DNA from 2 places in the Arthrobacter sp. 05L417 genome. Region 1 is predicted to be linked to the other one. Evidence: riboswitches for the same ligand, from Rfam matches in the RefSeq annotation. Region 1 holds a riboswitch; the other holds the start of a gene.

Region 1 (5,249 bases):
ACCGGGTGCTCGCCTCAGACGTGCTGCTCGCCATACTGGGTGCCGCGCTGGCCATCGACATGGCCGTCAACAGGCACCTCAACAACCTCGTGCTGCTCGTCGCGCTGACGCTGATCGGGTTCATCGGATCGGTGACGGTGGCCCGCTTCGTGGCCGACCGGAGGGGACAAGTCAATGACTCCTAACGCCACCGGAGCGGACGCCGTCATCGATGCCGTCACCGCGGTACTGCTGATTGTTGGTGCCCTGATGTCATTGGGCGCGGCAATTGGACTGTTGCGGTTCCCGGACCTCATGAGCCGCATGCATGCAGCTACCAAGCCCCAAGTGCTGGGGCTGTTCCTTGTCTTGGCGGCCATGGGGCTGCAGATGCGCGAATGGTGGGTTTGGCCGGTCCTCGCGGTCGCTTGGATTTTCCAACTGCTGACTGTGCCCGTGTCCGCACACATGGTGGGCCGGGCAGGGTACCGGACCAAGCACCTCCACCCCGAGCTTCTCAGCACAGACGAACTCGAGGCCGTGGTGCTGCGGGCTGCCGGTCAACGGGCGGCGGAGAAAGCTCAAGAAGCGGGCTCGGCAATGCCCCACGCTGGGAACGCCCGCAACGGCGGGAGCGCAGGTCCTAACGGCGTCAACGGCGGGCCGTCAGCCTAGACGATGTCCTGCGTCTTCGAGAAGCGGGAGATGGCGCGCTGGGTGCTCCGGCCGGCGAGAACCTGGATGACGGCACTGACAGTTGCCGAAATCAGGGCGAAGGTCAGCGCTGAGCGGAGGCTCGTCTCCATGTCGTCGTGTCCCTTGGGCGGCTTGTTGCCCGTGGTTTTTTCCCACAGCGCGTTGACGAGCTTGGTGCCGACAAAGCCTGCGCCGATGCTCACGCCGGTGCCGAGCAGTTTGATGAGGAGGTTCATTCCGGGACTCCTTGCGGGTGGAAACAGGACCGTCCCCAGCCTAACCCCACTTCAGGGCAGTTCCGGAGCAACGGATGGGGCTTGGCGCCTCAGCCGGAAGAACTCCTGCAAGGCTCCCGGCTTTGGACGCACGGGAACAATGTCACGGTCTTCGGCCAGCACCGCTTCCACCGTGCCGAGGGCGAGGAGCTCATCCAGTAGCGCCAGCGTGGGTGGCATGAGCTTGAGCGTTCCGGCGGCTTCGGCATCCAGGATTCCGCGGACCGGCATCCACAAGGACGATGACGCTTCCGTGGTCTGGTGCCTTGGCTCGGCTCCGGAAACCGGGCAAGCAAGGTAGAAGTACGTGTCGAAGCGCTTGGGCTGGTCCGGCGGAGTGACCCAGTTGGCCCATGGGCGGAGGGTGGCGGCGTCGAGCTTCAGCCCGGCCTCTTCGAACACCTCACGCTGCGCGGCCGCCAGTACCCGGCCCGCGTTGAACCGGGCGGAGGAAGGCTCGACGGCGATGCTGCTCCGGTGCCATGCGGCGGCGTGGCGCTCGACGACGTCGTCCGTGAAGTCCCAGCCGGAGCTGTCCGCCTGGTCCACTCGTCCGCCCGGGAAGACGACCATTCCGGCAGCGAAATCCATCGTGGACACCCGGTGCTGGACGAACACCTCCAAAGCCTGCGCCGCGTCTCCAGAGCGCCCAGGAACTGCGGCATCCCGGAGCAGGATCACGCTCGCGGCGAGCCTCGGTTCGGCCACTGTGGTGCTGTTCGCTTCGCCCATGCCTGCCAAGACCGCTCCTTTGCCCGCTTGCTGTGTCACATTCTGCTGGATCATTCTCCCAGTTTCTGTGGCCGCCCGCGCCATTCCGGGCCGGACTGCGCTCGCCCGGCAAATGATCCAGGGGAATCCGTCGGAACGCTTTTTGCCGCCGCGCCCGCAACCCCTCCAAGGTGTAAACTGAACCACGCCCAAAAGGGTGGATTGATAACGACAGGGGAGCGCCGCCGTCGGGCTCGCAGCAATGCGGCACGGAGGACGGGCGCTGAGAGTGCGGACAGCCGCAGACCCTCGAACCTGATCCGGCTAGTACCGGCGCAAGGGAGTCGAGTTCTCATAGTGTCCGGAACCGGCGCGGCGGAGGCCGCTCGCAGGCAACCGGGGAACACTTTCCCCTCCTGTTCCTCAGGAGGACAAAATGACTGGTATTTCTGCAAGGCCGGGCCTCACCAAGCCTGGTTACAACTGGCGCGTCGTGGACATTGTCGTGGCGGCACTGATCTCGATCGCCGGTGGCGTGATCTTCTGGGCATGGGACCAGATGGCTCTGGTCGCCACGCCTATGTCCGCCGGCTACCCGCCCCTGAGCGGCCTGATCGCCGGCGGCTGGATGATTCCGGCAGTCTTGGGCATGCTCATCGTCCGCAAGCCCGGTGCGGCAATTTTCTGCGAAACAGTGGCCGCCACGAGTGAGCTCATCATGGGTTCGCAGTACGGCACCACGGTGCTGATCTCGGGCCTGCTCCAGGGCCTCGGTGCGGAACTCATCTTCCTGGCCTTCATGTACAAGAAGTTCAACCTGCCGGTGTCCCTGCTGGCCGGTGCCGGTGCGGGCCTGTTCTGCGGTCTGAACGACTCCTTCCTGCCGTGGGGCTGGAACATCGCCTACGAACCGGTCGACAAGCTCGCGTACATCGTGTTCTGCACGGTCTCCGGGGCCGTCATTGCCGGTGCCCTGTCCTGGATCGCGACCCGCGGCCTGGCCAAGACCGGTGTGCTGAGCGCGTTCGCGTCCCGCAAGGCCGCTTCGGAGCCCGTCTTTTCCTGATGCCCAGTCCTGATTCCGGCACCTCTGCCGTGGTGCGACCCGCCGCCATTTCCGCGCAAGGCTGGGGCTGGCGGCACGCCGGCCGCACCACGCAGGCCATCCACGCCCTCGACCTGGACATCCGTCCCGGCGAGCGTGTTCTGCTGCTTGGCCCCTCGGGCGCAGGCAAGTCGACCCTCCTGCATGCCCTGGCTGGCGTGTTGGGCGAGGAAGGCGACGACGCCGACGAGACCGGTTCGTTGCTCGTGGATGGTGTTTCGCCGAAGGCCCAGCGGGGCCGTGCCGGACTCATGCAACAGGACCCCGAAACCCAGGTGGTGCTTTCCCGGCTGGGCGACGACGTCGCGTTCGGCGCCGAAAACCTTTGCGTGCCGCGGGAAGAAATCTGGAAGCGGGTCCATGAAGCGCTCGACGACGTCGGGCTGCGGCGTAGTGCCGGTGGCAGTGCGAGCGGCAACTTTGCGCTCGACCACCCGACGTCGGCCCTCTCGGGCGGGCAGAAACAACGCCTTGCGCTGGCCGGCATCCTCGCGATGCGGCCCGGCTTGATCCTCCTGGACGAACCGACCGCCAACCTGGACCCCGCCGGAGTGTTGGAGGTCCGCGATGCCGTGGGCCGCTGCCTCGACAAGACCGGCGCCACTTTGGTGGTGGTGGAACACCGGGTTTCGGTCTGGAAAGACCTTGTGGACCGGATCGTGGTGCTCCAGCCGGGCAGTTCCTCCTCCACGGGAGTCTCGACGCCGGCGGTGCTCCTGGACGGCGATCCGGACACCGTTCTGGCGCAAGCAAGGGACATGCTCACTGCTGCGGGCGTTTGGGTGCCCGGGTACGTGCCGGCCACCCGGCCACGTTCGGGAACAGGCGCCGGAACGGCGGCCGGCTCCGGGGCGGGGAACGGGGCGCGGAGCTCCGCGGCGAGGAGCGGGGGAGAGCTACTGCTCGCCACCCAGGAGCTCGCGGTGTCCCGCGAGCGGTCACGGCGCCGGGGGTTCAAAACCATCCCGCCCCTTCCCGTGCAGGCCGGACTCAACGCCGAAGTGTTCGCCGGGCGAGCGCTGACCATCACTGGCCCCAACGGCGCGGGAAAATCGACCTTCGCTTTGACTCTCGCGGGGCTGTTGGCGCCGGTGTCCGGGGCGGTGACAGCCGCCGTCGGGCTCAGCGACGGTGCCGGCACTGACCCGTTGAAGTGGAAGGCCCAGCAGCTGATCTCCCGCATCGGGACCGTGTTCCAGGAGCCCGAGCACCAGTTCGTCACCGGCCGGGTGCTCGACGAGCTGATGTTCGGCCCCAAGCATCTTGGCCATGGCGAGGAGCGCGTGGACGAGTTGCTGGAGCGGCTGCGCTTGGGGCATCTCGTGGACGCCAACCCGTACACGCTCTCCGGTGGCGAAAAGCGACGGCTGTCGGTGGCCACGGTGCTCGCCGCGCACCCCCGCGTCCTGGTGCTGGACGAACCCACTTTTGGCCAGGACGCCAACACGTGGGCTGAGCTTGCGTCGTTCCTGTCTGAACTGCTCGACGCCGGCACATCCGTGGTTTCCGTGACCCACGACCAGGAATTCAGCTCCGTCCTTGGCGGCGCCGAGATGCGGCTCGAGCCTGCATTCCAAGGCGGCGCCCGGCAGGAAGCGGGTGCGGCATGAGGGACGCACTGACCCTGCGCGGCAACAATGCCCTCCTGACACGCGCGAATCCGCTGGCCAAGTTCGTGTCGGTCTTCCTGGTCACCCTGGTTTTGGCGTTGTCCATCGACTTGGTGTCAGCCTCGACCGCGCTCCTCGGCGAACTGGCGTTGTTCCCCCTCGCGGGGCTCACCGTGCGCTTGCTCTGGCAGCGCGGCTGGCCCTTGATTATCGCGGCCGCGCTCGGAGGTTGGAGCACCGCGATCCTGTCGGCGGACAGCGGAAGGATACTGCTCGACGTCGGGATCTGGTCTATCAGCGAAGGCTCACTTCAGCTGGGACTCGGCTTCATGCTGCGTGGCCTGGCCATCGCGCTGCCAGCCATCCTCCTCATGAGCTGCACCGATCCGACCGACCTTGCCGATGCCCTGGCGCAGAAGGCGAAACTGCCGCACCGTTTTGTCTTGGGCACCTTGGCTGCGCTGCGGCTCGTCGGGCTCATGGCGGAGGAATGGCAGACCATCGGCATGGCACGGCGCGCGCGGGGTGTCGGCTCGCGCGGGAGCCCGCCGCAACGGTTCAAGGCCATGCTCGGCCAAAGCTTCGGGCTGTTGGTCCAGGCGATCCGTCGGGCGTCCCGCTTGGCCGTGACCATGGAGGCGCGGGGCTTCGGCGGCGGACGGCGGACCTGGGCACGCGAATCCACCTACAGCCGCCTGGACGTCTGGGTTCTCGCTGGCGGGCTGGTCATTGCGGCCGCAGCCGTGCTCGCGGCCCAATGGGCAGGGACGTGGCACTTCGTCTGGCTGAAGCAGCCCAACTGACTCGCATTTGTTGTCGTTTTGGGGCCTCATAACGACAACTACTGCGAGTTACTTGGGTGTTGTCGGGCGG
Region 2 (5,249 bases), on a different contig from region 1:
TCCTCGCTCTTTTCGCGCATCCCGCTGTACATTTCCGCGATGGCTGCCTGGGAATCCGCGGAGCCGTATTCGTCGCGGATGTCCTGGCTGATGCGCATGGAGCAGAATTTCGGGCCACACATGGAGCAGAAATGCGCCGTCTTGGCCGGTTCGGCGGGGAGGGTCTCGTCGTGGAACGCTTCGGCCGTGACTGGATCCAATGACAGGGCGAACTGGTCACGCCAGCGGAACTCGAAGCGGGCCTTGGAGAGGGCATCGTCGCGTTCGTGGGCGCCCGGGTGTCCCTTGGCAAGGTCCGCGGCGTGGGCGGCGATCTTGTACGTGATCACGCCGGTCTTGACGTCGTCCTTGTTTGGCAGGCCCAGGTGTTCCTTCGGGGTGACGTAGCAGAGCATCGCGGTTCCGTAGCGTGCGATCTCCGTGGCGCCGATGGCCGAGGTGATGTGGTCGTAGCCCGGAGCGACGTCGGTGACCAGGGGACCCAAGGTGTAGAACGGAGCGCCCTTGCAAAGCTCCTGCTGGCGCTCCACGTTTTCCCGCACCAAGTGGAAGGGAACGTGGCCGGGTCCTTCCACCATGACCTGGACGTCGAATTCCCACGCCCGCTGCGTCAGCTCGGCCAGGGTGTCGAGCTCGGCGAACTGCGCGGCGTCGTTGGCGTCCGCCGTCGCTCCCGGGCGCAAGCCGTCGCCGAGGGAGAACGCGACGTCGTACTTGGCGAAAATTTCGCAGAGCTCGTCGAAGTGGGTGTAGAGGAAGTTTTCCTCGTGGTGGGCCAGGCACCAGCCCGCCATGATGGAGCCGCCGCGGGAGACGATGCCCGTGACGCGGTTGGCGGTGAGCGGCACGTAGCGCAGCAACACGCCGGCGTGGATGGTCATGTAGTCCACGCCCTGCTCGCACTGTTCAATGACAGTGTCGCGGAAGATTTCCCACGTGAGCTTGTTCGCTTCGCCGTTGACTTTCTCGAGGGCCTGGTAAATGGGCACGGTGCCGATCGGCACGGGGGAGTTGCGGATGATCCACTCACGGGTGGTGTGGATGTCGTCGCCCGTGGACAGGTCCATGACCGTGTCGGCGCCCCATTGCGTTGCCCACTGCAACTTGTCCACTTCCTCGGCGATGGAACTGGTGACGGCCGAGTTGCCGATATTGGCATTGATCTTCACCAGGAACGCCTTGCCGATGATCATCGGTTCGGATTCGGGGTGGTTGATGTTGTTGGGGATGATGGCCCGGCCTGCGGCGACTTCGCTGCGGACCAGTTCAACATCGCAGTTTTCGCGTAGTGCCACGAACTGCATTTCGGGCGTCACGATGCCCTGCTTGGCATAGTGCATCTGTGTCACGGTCTTGCCGTCGACGGCGCGGCGGGGCACCGGCTGTGCGCCCTTCCACTCCGCGGAGGCGGCGCCGCGGCGCACGGCAGACTTGCCGTCGTCGAGAAGGTTCCGTTCGCGGCCGCTGTAGGCCTCGGTGTCGCCGCGGGCTTCGATCCACCCGCTGCGGAACGGTTCGAGGCCCACCACGGGATCACTACCGGGTCCTTCGGTGCGGTACACCTGGAATGGCGCGTTGGCCTCGCCGTTCGGGGACGGTTCCAGGGCTATTTCAGTCACTGGAACCCGGATTCCCGTTTCGGCATCTTCAAGGAACGAGAGGGAATGCGACTTGAGGGACTGTGTCACCTCTTGGGCCGATCCGTTTTGGGTAGGGCTCAGCTGTGTTTCTTTGGTGCTCAAAGGATTACTCACTTCCTTCGCCGGCATTACCCGGACAGGTTCAACGGTCGCAGGCTGCGTCAGCCCGATCTCAGCCCTTGCAAGGGCCCCCGTGTGGTCGTAGACGAAGCTACCACAGCTGAGAGTTCCAGAGACAGATGTGACCGAGGACAGATGTGACCGGGCCCGGCGCGGCGTCGGAGTCTAGGGTGGAATCATGGCGGAAATCATCGAATTCAGCGGCACCGTCCTCACCGGGCCGGACGTGGAACGGCGCGGCCTCTGGTCGGTCGACGGACGGCTGACCTTTTTGCGGCCTGCTGCCGTACCGGACGTCGTCCTGGACGGATGGGTGGCGCCCGGACTTGTCGACTCACACTGCCATGTTGGCTTGGGCAAGGGTGGAGCGGTGGACGAGGAGACTGCCCGTCTGCAGGCAACGGCGGATCGTAACGCCGGGACGCTCTTGATCCGCGACGCGGGATCCGCAAGTGACACGCGCTGGCTGCAGCGCCGGACGGACATGCCCAGGATCATCCGCGCAGGCAGGCACATCGCGAGGCAACGCCGGTACATCCCCGGGCTGGCCGAAGAGGTTGAGCCGGAGGAACTGGTGGAGGCGGTGCGTAAGCAGGCCCGGTCCGGAGACGGCTGGGTCAAGATCGTCGGGGACTGGATCGACCGCTCGGCCGGGGATCTTGGCCCGTCCTTCCCGGCCGCCGTCGTCAAGGACGCGGTGGCGGCGGCACACGACGAGGGGGCCCGGGTGACCGCCCATTGCTTCGCCGAAGGGACTATCGACGACGTGCTCGACGCCGGCATCGACTGCATCGAGCACGCCACCGGTCTCCTCCCGCACCATATTCCGCGGCTGCTGGACCAGGATGTTCCGATCGTCCCGACCCTCATCAACATTGCGACTTTTCCGGACATCGCGAAGCAGGCTGAAACCAAGTTCCCGCGTTACGCCGCCCACATGATCGCGTTGTGGGAGCGCCGGCATGAGCGGGTCCTCGAGGCGTTCGACGCCGGAGTGCGGGTGTATGCCGGGACCGACGCCGGCAGCGTCATCAAGCACGGCCGGATCGGCGAGGAAATTCTGGAACTGCACCAGGCCGGCCTTCCGGCGGCAGCCGCCCTCGATGCCGCCTGCTGGTCCGCCCGCGAGTGGCTGGGTGCCGACGGCATCAGCGAAGGCGCCAGTGCCGACGTCGTGCTCTACGCAAACGATCCCCGTGCGTCCCTTGAGATCGTGCTGAAGCCGCAATGCACCGTGCTGAGGGGACACATTTCAAGAAGCGCCGGGCATTAGGAATAAATTGAAGCTTCAAGTAATTTAGATAGATAGAGGTTGCCGAAGGGCGGCGCCACGAAAGCCGGGAGTTTCACATGACCATCACATCCAGCCAGGATCTCCTTCCTGCCGAACTCACCATGGGCGCTGTCATGCTCAAAGTGGGGGACATGAAGCTCATGGGCGACTACTACCAGCGGGCGCTGGGCCTGGACGTCGTCGCCGAACAGGATGGCGGACTCTACTTTGGCAGGCTCGGCAAGCCGCTGGTGCACTTGGCTCCGGCCTCCGGGCTCCAGATCCCGGGCCGCGGAGAGGCCGGGCTCTTCCACACGGCTTTGCTCTTCGAAGACCAGTCATCGCTCGCCGCAACTGTTGCCTCGGCGGCGCAATACGAACCCCATGCCTTCGTCGGCAGCGCAGACCACCTCGTCAGCGAGGCCTTCTACTTCACCGACCCGGAGGGCAACGGCATCGAGCTCTACTACGACAAGCCCCGCGAAGGCTGGGAGTGGAACGGTAGTTCGGTCGTCATGGACAGCCTGCCGCTCCCGCCGCAGCGCTACCTCCAGCAGTACTTGAGCGAATCGGCGGTGACCGGCCAGCATGAGGCGGGCGCCGGCGTCGGGCATGTCCACCTGCAGGTGGGCGACGTGCGGACCGCCCATGATTTCTACGTCGACACCCTGGGCTTCGAGCAGACGGCCGGCTGGCATGGGCAGGCCCTGTTCGTCTCCGCGGGCGGCTACCACCACCACATGGCCATGAATGTGTGGAACAGCCGCGGTGCAGGTCCGCGCAAGGACACGCTCGGCCTCGGCGAGGTGGTCATCGAGGTGCCGTCAGGAGACGACGTCGGCGCGCTCGCCGATCGCCTCAAGGTTGCCGGCATCGCGTCCCACCACACCGGCCAGGAGCTGCGCTTCGAGGACCCGTGGCGCAACCGGCTGCGCGTCGCCGTCCGCTAGCGTCCAACTTGCTCCCCGACTTCGCTTCGCTCAGCCGGGGACCCCTCGCAAGTTACACTTAGGCTCGACGGCGTGGCGCGCACTTTTCGGCCACGCCGCAGCTCCGTTGGCACGAATGAATGAGAGTAGTTTCCATGGGCTTTGCTGAAATCTTTGTTGCCACCCACGATGAAGCACTCAAGAGGGCCGCTGCCCTGGAGAAGGGCAGTGACGTATCCGGCGCCGCGGTACGGATCCCGGGAATCAGCGATTTTGAAGTAGAACAACTTGGCGACCTGGCCGGCACGGCCGTGCACGCAGCCGGGGCCGACTATGAGCTCGCTTTGGTGGACGTCACCAGCGACGCCTTGCTGGGCGTCCCCGAAGCCATGGTGCGTGCCTTGTCTGAGCTTCTCAGCTACGAGACCGAGGGCGAGGGAAGCATCCTCGACGACGTCGCCGAACGCTGGGCGGCCCAAGAAGATATGCCCTTTGACGCCCAACAGTCCCGGCTGTATGTCCAGCAGTTGGCGTCGCTCGCGAGCGACGTCGAGAAGGCCGAACGGGCCGGTCTCTACGTCTGGTCCGCCGAGCAGTAACCCTGCGGTAAACCCGCCGCACGGCCGCGTGTTCGAAATACTGGCTGCCATCTGGCACAATAGACAGGTACTCGATCCGCGTGGCCCCTCTCTCCGTGCGTGCATCTTGTCCTTGGAACCCTCAAGTATGGCCCGCCCCACGGGTGCAGAACGACGGGCTCAACCCCGTTTCAGAAACAGGAGTGACCACAAAAGTGGCCGTAAAGATTCGCCTTAAGCGCTTCGGTAAGATGCGCGCACCGTACTACCGCATCGTCGTCATGGACTCCCGCGCCAAGCGCGATGGCCGTGCGATTGAAGAAATCGGCAAGTACCACCCCACCGAAGAGCCCTCGTACATCGAGGTCGTCTCCGAGCGTGCACAGTACTGGCTGTCCGTCGGCGCCCAGCCGACCGAGCAGGTTGCCGCGATCCTCAAGATCACCGGTGACTGGCAGAAGTTCAAGGGTCTCCCGGGCCAGGAAGGCACGCTGAAGACCAAGGTCGCCAAGCCTGCTTTCGTTGCACCGGAGAAGGGTTCCGTCATCATCCCGGAAGCCATCACCAAGAAGGCCAAGCAGTCGGAAGCAACTGAAGCTCCCGCTGACGCTGAAGCAGAGACCACCGAGGCTGAGTAAGTTGCTGGCAGAAGCGCTCGAGCACTTGGTCCGTGGCATCGTTGACAGCCCTGAGGACGTCAAGGTCAGTG

Evidence for each region. Region 1 has a riboswitch for thiamine pyrophosphate ahead of AC1DJW_RS10320 (ECF transporter S component). Riboswitches for the same ligand answer to the same signal wherever they lie in the genome.
Region 2: another riboswitch for thiamine pyrophosphate. It lies ahead of thiC (phosphomethylpyrimidine synthase ThiC); the one in region 1 lies ahead of AC1DJW_RS10320 (ECF transporter S component).

What each region holds. Positions count from the first base shown of each region.
Region 1 is NZ_JBFTOG010000010.1:62,285-67,533, reverse strand. Features, by position in the region: gene AC1DJW_RS10340 (MrpF/PhaF family protein) at 1-185, shown strand, start outside; gene mnhG (monovalent cation/H(+) antiporter subunit G) at 175-654, shown strand; gene AC1DJW_RS10330 (DUF4235 domain-containing protein) at 651-911, opposite strand; gene AC1DJW_RS10325 (NUDIX hydrolase) at 963-1,736, opposite strand; TPP riboswitch at 1,885-2,021, shown strand; gene AC1DJW_RS10320 (ECF transporter S component) at 2,098-2,727, shown strand; gene AC1DJW_RS10315 (ABC transporter ATP-binding protein) at 2,727-4,376, shown strand; gene AC1DJW_RS10310 (energy-coupling factor transporter transmembrane component T family protein) at 4,373-5,179, shown strand.
Region 2 is NZ_JBFTOG010000017.1:16,125-21,373, reverse strand. Features, by position in the region: gene thiC (phosphomethylpyrimidine synthase ThiC) at 1-1,742, opposite strand, end outside; TPP riboswitch at 1,738-1,845, opposite strand; gene AC1DJW_RS13785 (amidohydrolase family protein) at 1,939-3,033, shown strand; gene AC1DJW_RS13780 (VOC family protein) at 3,111-3,983, shown strand; gene AC1DJW_RS13775 (hypothetical protein) at 4,118-4,561, shown strand; gene rpsP (30S ribosomal protein S16) at 4,756-5,178, shown strand; gene AC1DJW_RS13765 (RNA-binding protein) at 5,180-5,249, shown strand, end outside.